DNA from 3 places in the Shewanella sp. Isolate8 genome. Region 3 is predicted to be linked to each of the others. Evidence: predicted binding sites of a transcription regulator. Region 3 holds the regulator's gene; each other region holds the start of a gene.
The links. Region 3 encodes sigma-54, which starts transcription at its own class of promoters, with help from an activator protein. Its sites were predicted from a motif close to GTTGGCACGNNNNTNGNNT; they were not measured.
Positions count from the first base shown of each region.

Region 1: flgA (flagellar basal body P-ring formation chaperone FlgA) is a predicted target of sigma-54. The motif match lies at 1,075-1,093, and genes of this name have one in related genera.
Region 2: L1D43_RS01685 (P-II family nitrogen regulator) is a predicted target of sigma-54. The motif match lies at 962-980, and genes of this name have one in related genera.

Region 1 is NZ_JAKEVI010000001.1:942,267-944,539, forward strand. It holds gene flgM (flagellar biosynthesis anti-sigma factor FlgM) at 1-112, opposite strand, end outside; gene flgA (flagellar basal body P-ring formation chaperone FlgA) at 233-940, opposite strand; gene L1D43_RS04065 (chemotaxis protein CheV) at 1,151-2,071, shown strand; gene L1D43_RS04070 (protein-glutamate O-methyltransferase CheR) at 2,209-2,273, shown strand, end outside.
Region 2 is NZ_JAKEVI010000001.1:399,708-401,980, reverse strand. It holds gene L1D43_RS01690 (ammonium transporter) at 1-565, opposite strand, end outside; gene L1D43_RS01685 (P-II family nitrogen regulator) at 578-916, opposite strand; gene L1D43_RS01680 (hydrolase) at 1,169-1,711, shown strand; gene nrfA (ammonia-forming nitrite reductase cytochrome c552 subunit) at 1,769-2,273, opposite strand, start outside.
Region 3 is NZ_JAKEVI010000001.1:78,185-80,457, forward strand. It holds gene ptsN (PTS IIA-like nitrogen regulatory protein PtsN) at 1-61, opposite strand, end outside; gene hpf (ribosome hibernation promoting factor) at 64-351, opposite strand; gene L1D43_RS00355 (RNA polymerase factor sigma-54) at 382-1,869, opposite strand; gene lptB (LPS export ABC transporter ATP-binding protein) at 2,003-2,273, opposite strand, start outside.

The DNA.
Region 1 (2,273 bases), 860 kb from region 3:
GTGATGGAGCGTTAGTGGCTGCCGTCGCACCTTTGTGCTGCGAGGCTTTCGCGCTGGCATTGCCAACCCGGTTATTAGTGTTTGTATTTACGTGCTTAATATCTATAGGCATTGTGGGGTCCAACTTACATAAATGAGATCAACATACTTGTCTATCGGCACTCATGGTCAAAGCTTTAGGATAAAGTTTCAAAAAACAGTATAAATTTTTGCGCGCCAAAGGTCATCAGGATCACATCCTGACTTCCACTTCGCCAATGCCTGTCACGTGTGCATCAACTGTCTTGTTAGAGCGGCTATTGCGTACCCGTATCTTATCGCCAAGGTTACCATCTTTTAACGCTTCACCGTTGGTTTTTATCTCGAAATTATCGGATCGCGCATAGATGGCAACGATATCTCCCTTGCAGACAAAGCAGAGGTTACCGGCAAACAGCGGCTGATTGGCGGGGATTCTTCGCTTCACCCGGGTGCCAGTCACCGCCGCTGGGTCATCAAATTGCTGGCCCCTGAGTTGGTTCTGCTCGACATAGTCGAGACGTATTTGATCCAGTTCGATGAGATCGCCGGGCCCCAAGGTCTGATTGGCGACCACCACAGGGAAGAGCACCTCGACACGAACCGAAATATAGATCTGCCAGGGGTAGTCGAGATCTGGGCTATCGCAGCTGATCTTGACTGTGTTGTTTTTACTGATGGCTCGGTCGCTGGCGATTTCCGCCTTAGGCTCACCCAAACAGGCGGGGGGCTTTAGCCGGGTATCCAGGCTTTGGGGGGTAATAATGACCTTGGCGTCCTGGGGTAAGATAATTTTTTCCTGTACTACCTCTGTAGCTAATCGCGCTATGGTCGATACAGAGGGGACACTGGTTGTCTCCGCCGCCTTTAAGGGCAGAGAGATGAGTAACAAAAACAGAAAATATGCAAAATTTACTTTCATAATGAATTGACTAGCTTGATTAGCCAGATTACACCTATACTTCGTTTGAAGCGCCAAGGCTTTGCCATTTTTTTGTGAGAAATGAGTGTCATAAATTTGACAAAGTAAAGGTCTGGTTGTCATATAACTAGATAAAGCAATTAGTATGCCTATACTCATATTTACCATGGGAACGGCTTCGCATTCACCCGATAACAGGGCAAAGGCATTATGTCGAGTATTCTTGAATCAGTTAACAAACGCACCCAACTCGTAGGACAAAACCGCTTAGAACTATTGCTGTTTAAATTAAACGGGCGGCAAAGGTTTGGTATTAACGTATTTAAGGTGAAAGAGGTACTGCAGTGCCCGCCGCTGACCGGTCTGCCTAAGCTCAACCCTTTTGTGAGAGGCGTGGCCCATATTCGCGGCCAGACGATTTCGGTGATCGACCTCAGCGCGGCTACCGGCGGTAGACCGATTGAAGATACCGAAGGTTGTTTCATCATCATCTCCGAGTACAACCGCAGTGTGCAGGGCTTCCTGGTTAAGTCGGTCGAGCGCATCATCAACATGAATTGGGAAGCCATCATGCCGCCGCCGCAAGGGGCGGGCCGTTACTCTTACCTGACCGCCGTGACCGAGATTGAAGGCGAGCTGGTGGAGATTCTCGATGTCGAGAAGATCCTCGATGAGATCTCGCCGGTTAAGACTCAGATCAGTCAAGAGGTCGACGAGCAGCTGACCATAGACAGGGAGCGTCATTATCACATCATGGTGATCGACGACTCGGCCGTGGCGCGCAAGCAGATTATTCGTGCCCTCGAATCATTGAGTCTGCAGATAGATACCGCTAAAGATGGTCGTGAGGCGTTAGAGAAACTGGTGACAGTCGCTGCCGAGATGGATAATGTGGCCCATGAGATCCCTCTGATCATTTCTGATATCGAGATGCCGGAGATGGACGGCTATACCCTGACGGCTGAGATCCGCGACAACCCGAAATTGAAAGACATTAAGGTGGTGTTACATACTTCGCTTAGCGGCGTATTTAACCAGGCCATGGTCGAGAAGGTGGGTGCCAATGACTTTATCGCGAAATTTAATCCTGATGAATTAGCGGCAGCGGTGAATAAACATCTTAGTTTGTAATTTGTACTAAGTTGGGCCTGAGCCTAAATTTGGTAAGTTTAGGCTTGTATCAGTGAGTTAGCTAATGTATAACGCTGACCTCTGCAACGCTTGCTATAGTGTATGTTGTAGCCTGTTTTCTTTTTTGATATTGGGATATCAAGGTGCCGAATAAATCACTTGCCGAAGCCGAGTACAACCAATTTAAATTATTTCTGGAACA
Region 2 (2,273 bases), 320 kb from region 3:
GCAATAAGACGCCTGAGATCGCTGCCGCTGCGCCCGCCATGTGCACTATGCCACTGCCGGCAAAGTCGACAAACCCAGCCTCAGAGAGGAAACCGCCGCCCCAGGTCCAGTAACCTTCTACAGGATAGATAACCCCAGTCATTACCACGGAGAAGATCAGGAAGGCCCACAGCTTCATACGCTCGGCAACGGCGCCAGAGACGATAGACATAGCGGTCGCCACAAACACCACCTGGAAGAAGAAATCAGACTCCAGCGCGTGGTCGGCGTCACTTGCCTGAGCACCGATGAGACTGGCGAACGATGGCAACCAGCCCCCCTCGGCGTTATCCACATACATGATGTTGTAACCCACCACCAGATACATGATACAGGCGATAGAGTAGAGACAGACGTTCTTGGTTAAGATCTCTGTGGTGTTCTTGGAGCGCACCAGACCCGCTTCCAACATGGCAAACCCGGCTGCCATCCACATCACCAGCGCGCCTGAGATCAAGAAATAAAAGGTGTCGAGAGCAAACTTTAACTCAGATACTGTCGCACCTAGTGTTACTAACTCTTCCATTGGAATTCCCCCTTAAAGTGCTTCGTTATCGAGTTCGCCGGTACGGATACGGATCACCTGATCGAGATCCGTCACGAAAATCTTGCCGTCGCCTATCTTGCCCGTGTGCGCCGCCGCGACGATGGACTCGATAAGGTGGTCGACGTTTTCAGCCTTAGTGGCGATATCCAGTTTGACCTTAGGCAGAAAATCCACCTGGTATTCGGCGCCACGATAGAGCTCAGTGTGGCCTTTCTGACGTCCGAATCCCTTCACCTCGGTCACCGTCATCCCCTCAATCCCCAACCCTGCAATGGCTTCTCGCACATCATCGAGTTTGAATGGCTTGATTATTGCGCTGATTAATTTCATTACCGCCTCCGACTCATCTTAGTATTCTTGCTGATGCCAAAGGCAATTCAATCATCAGGCCAATATTACAAATCCTTAACATTCATGGGTTTAGTAATACAGGTTCACTTAGGGTTGAATACAAATGCACCAAATAGGTGCGGCTATGCATTGGCTGCACAGAAATAGCGCAGCCAACTATTCGACTTATGACGGATTGGTAGAGGGGATTATCTGGGTATCATGGAGTCACCACCCATTGAGGAGCGCCCCATGTTAAAACCACAGGAATGTGTACTCGTCATCGTCGATGTTCAAGGAAAGCTGGCTACCCTGATGCACCAAGCCGAGGAACTTGAAGCCCGGCTCATCACACTGATCAAGGCGGCCGAGCTGTTTGAGATCCCTGTCATCTGGCTCGAACAACTCCCAGATAAGCTAGGCGCCACCAGCCCGGTGTTAGCTGAGCTACTTGCGCCTCACTATCAGCCTATCGCCAAGGCAACTTTTAGCGCCTGGCAGGCCGAGCCCTTCAGACAGGCATTACGCCAGTATGACAGACCCAAGGTGCTACTCGCAGGTATAGAGACCCATATCTGCGTCTATCAGACCTGCCGGGATCTGCTGGACAACAGTTACCAGGTGCATCTGGTGACAGACGCCGTCTCCTCGCGAACCGAGGCCAATAAGATCTTGGGCTGTGAGATGATGGCGCAGCACGGCGCGCTATTGACCAACAGCGAATCTCTGCTATTCGAGCTGCAGGCTGAGGCCAACGGCGACAGGTTCAAGGCCTTATTGAAGATGATTAAATAAGATCAGACATAAAAAAGCCCCGGATAACCGGGGCTTTTACTATGCAGGGGGGAGAAATTAGTAAGTTGCTTCGCGCTTCTTAGCTTCGGCATCCCACTTAGGAAGTACAGTCTTCTTGAACTCTTCCTTGTCGCCATTCAACTTCTTCATATCCATACCCAGCGCAGCTTGTGCCTTAGCCTTGGTAGAGACATCAGGGAAGGCGATAGGTTGCTTAACACCTTTCTTCGCTAGCAGCTGAGCAAGCTTAACGCGAGCATCACCAGCCTTATCTACTGAGGTACCTAATATACGCAGTGCTTCATCAGCCGCGTGAGCCGCAACACCGTGAGAGGCAGTTGCATAGTCCCAGCGCCATTGTGAATGACGGATATCCATTAAGATAGGCTTCATTTCAGCTTCGGTTGCACCGGCATCCCAAGCAGCTTTAGCTTCGAAGTGCGCCTTAACTAACTGAGATTCAGCTCGTGCTTTAAGGTCAGCAACTTTCGCTTTACGTTCTTTAGTTAGGTTAACCATGAACTCTTTGCTTTGAGTATGACAAGTCGCACAAGTCTCTTCG
Region 3 (2,273 bases):
TCTTACTGCCCGGAGTGGCGCAGGTGGTGCACTCCGGCCGCAGGATGGTACTCAGTTCCATCGTTAATGTTTAGTAAGCTTCTCTTTGTGTTTAATGACCTGACGATCGAGTTTGTCAATCAGGGAGTCTATCGCGGCATACATGTCCGCATGTTCGGATGTTGCGAACACTTCTCCGCCGCGGAGATGTAACTTTGCCTCAACCTTCTGTTGCAACTTTTCGACATTTAATACAACGTGCACATTATTGATCTGATCGAAATGACGTTCAAGCTTTGTGAATTTCTCTTCGATGTAGCTTCGTAGAGATTGGGTGATCTCGATATGGTGCCCAGTCAGGTTTATTTGCATAAAGATAGTCCTCCAGTTTCCAGGTTTGTTTTATAAGCTCTTGCGCTGATTCGACGGCGGTATCAGCATCGCTTCACGATACTTGGCAATGGTGCGTCTAGCTACCTTGATACCCTGTTCGGCCAAGAGTTGAGCCATCTTACTGTCGCTCAATGGCTTTTTCTGGTTTTCCGCAGCAACCAGCTTCTTGATGAAGGCGCGTATTGCTGTTGAAGAGCACTCTCCGCCATCGTCGGTACCGACGTGACTGGAGAAGAAGTATTTGAGTTCGAAGATCCCTCTCGGGGTATGCATATATTTTTGTGTGGTCACACGTGAGATGGTGGACTCGTGCATCTCCACCGCCTCGGCAATGTCGTTCAGTACCATGGGCTTCATCGCCTCTTCGCCAAATTCGAAGAAGCCTTGTTGGAAGTCGACGATACAGTTGGTCACCTTGAGAAGGGTCTCGTTGCGGCTCTCCAGGCTCTTGAGGAACCATTTGGCTTCCTGCAGGTGACCGCGAATAAACTGGCCATCCGCCTGGCTCTTGGTGCTGCGCGCCATGGCGGCATACTGCTGATTGACGTTGATCTTGGGCATGCTGTCGGGATTGAGCTCGACCACCCAGCGTCCCTTCTTCTTGGTGACGGTCACATCCGGGATTACATATTCGTCGCGGCTGGCGGTGATGGCGAGGCCGGGACGAGGGTTGAGAGTCTGGATCAGGGCGATGGCATCCCTTAGGTCATCTTCTTTGAGCTTGGTCTTGCGCATCAACAGACGGAAGTCGCGGCCGGCGATGAGATCCAGATGTTCCTTGATCAGCATGCGGGCGTTGGCGATGTGCGGCGTGTCGTCGCTGTATTGGGCGAGCTGAATCGTCAGGCATTCGCTGAGATCCCTTGCCGCCACGCCTATGGGATCGAAGTGTTGTACCCGCTTGAGTACCGCCTCGACCTCGTCGAGTTCGATCTCAGGATCGCCCATGGCTTCGAGAATATCTTCACAGGTCTGGGTCAGGTAACCACGCTCGTCGATGGCATCTATGATGGCGGTGGCGATGGCCAGGTCGTTATCGGAAAAGGGGGTCAGGTTCTTCTGCCACTCAAGGTGTTCGTAAAGACCTTCGCTGGTTTCTCCCTGAAAAGGCATGTCGTCGTCACGCATGGCGCCCGAGCTGGAGTTGGGCGAGGCGGTATAGACCTCGTCCCAGGTGGTATCGACCGGCAGCTCGTCTGGCATGGAGTCCTGGGTCAGGGCGTCAGAGGTCTCGACACCTGAATTATCCTGGCTCGAATCCAGCTCTATCTTGTCGTCGTACTTGGTGTCGAAGTTGTCGCTGACGGCATCGTCTTGCAGCTCGACGTTGGCGCTCTCCTGCTCTTCGTCCAACTCCAGTAGCGGGTTAGATTCTAATGCCTGCTGGATCTCCTGCTGCAACTCTAATGACGATAACTGCAACAGACGAATGGCCTGTTGTAGCTGGGGCGTCATGGTGAGATGCTGACCCATTTTGAGCTGAAGTGACGCTTTCATCGTACTGCTATTCCCTTGTTTCTAATTATAAAATGAGAAAGCTCTGGCTATATGTGCCGGACAAATATATCGAATAGTCGCTAAGGCCACAATCTAAGATAGGTTTTTCTGTGTGGCCCCGTTATAAGATTAACTATAGCTTGAATTGTTCACCTAAGTACACTGCTCGTACTTGCTGGTTGTCTAAGATTTCGGCGGGTGTGCCCTCGGCGATCAGATTACCATGGCTGACGATGTAGGCTTTCTCACAGACATCTAGTGTTTCGCGCACATTATGGTCGGTGATCAACACCCCCAGGCCACGATTCTTGAGCTGTTCGATGATCTTCTTGATGTCGATGACCGAGATGGGATCGACCCCGGCGAAAGGCTCGTCGAGAAGAATAAACTTAGGGTTGGCGGCC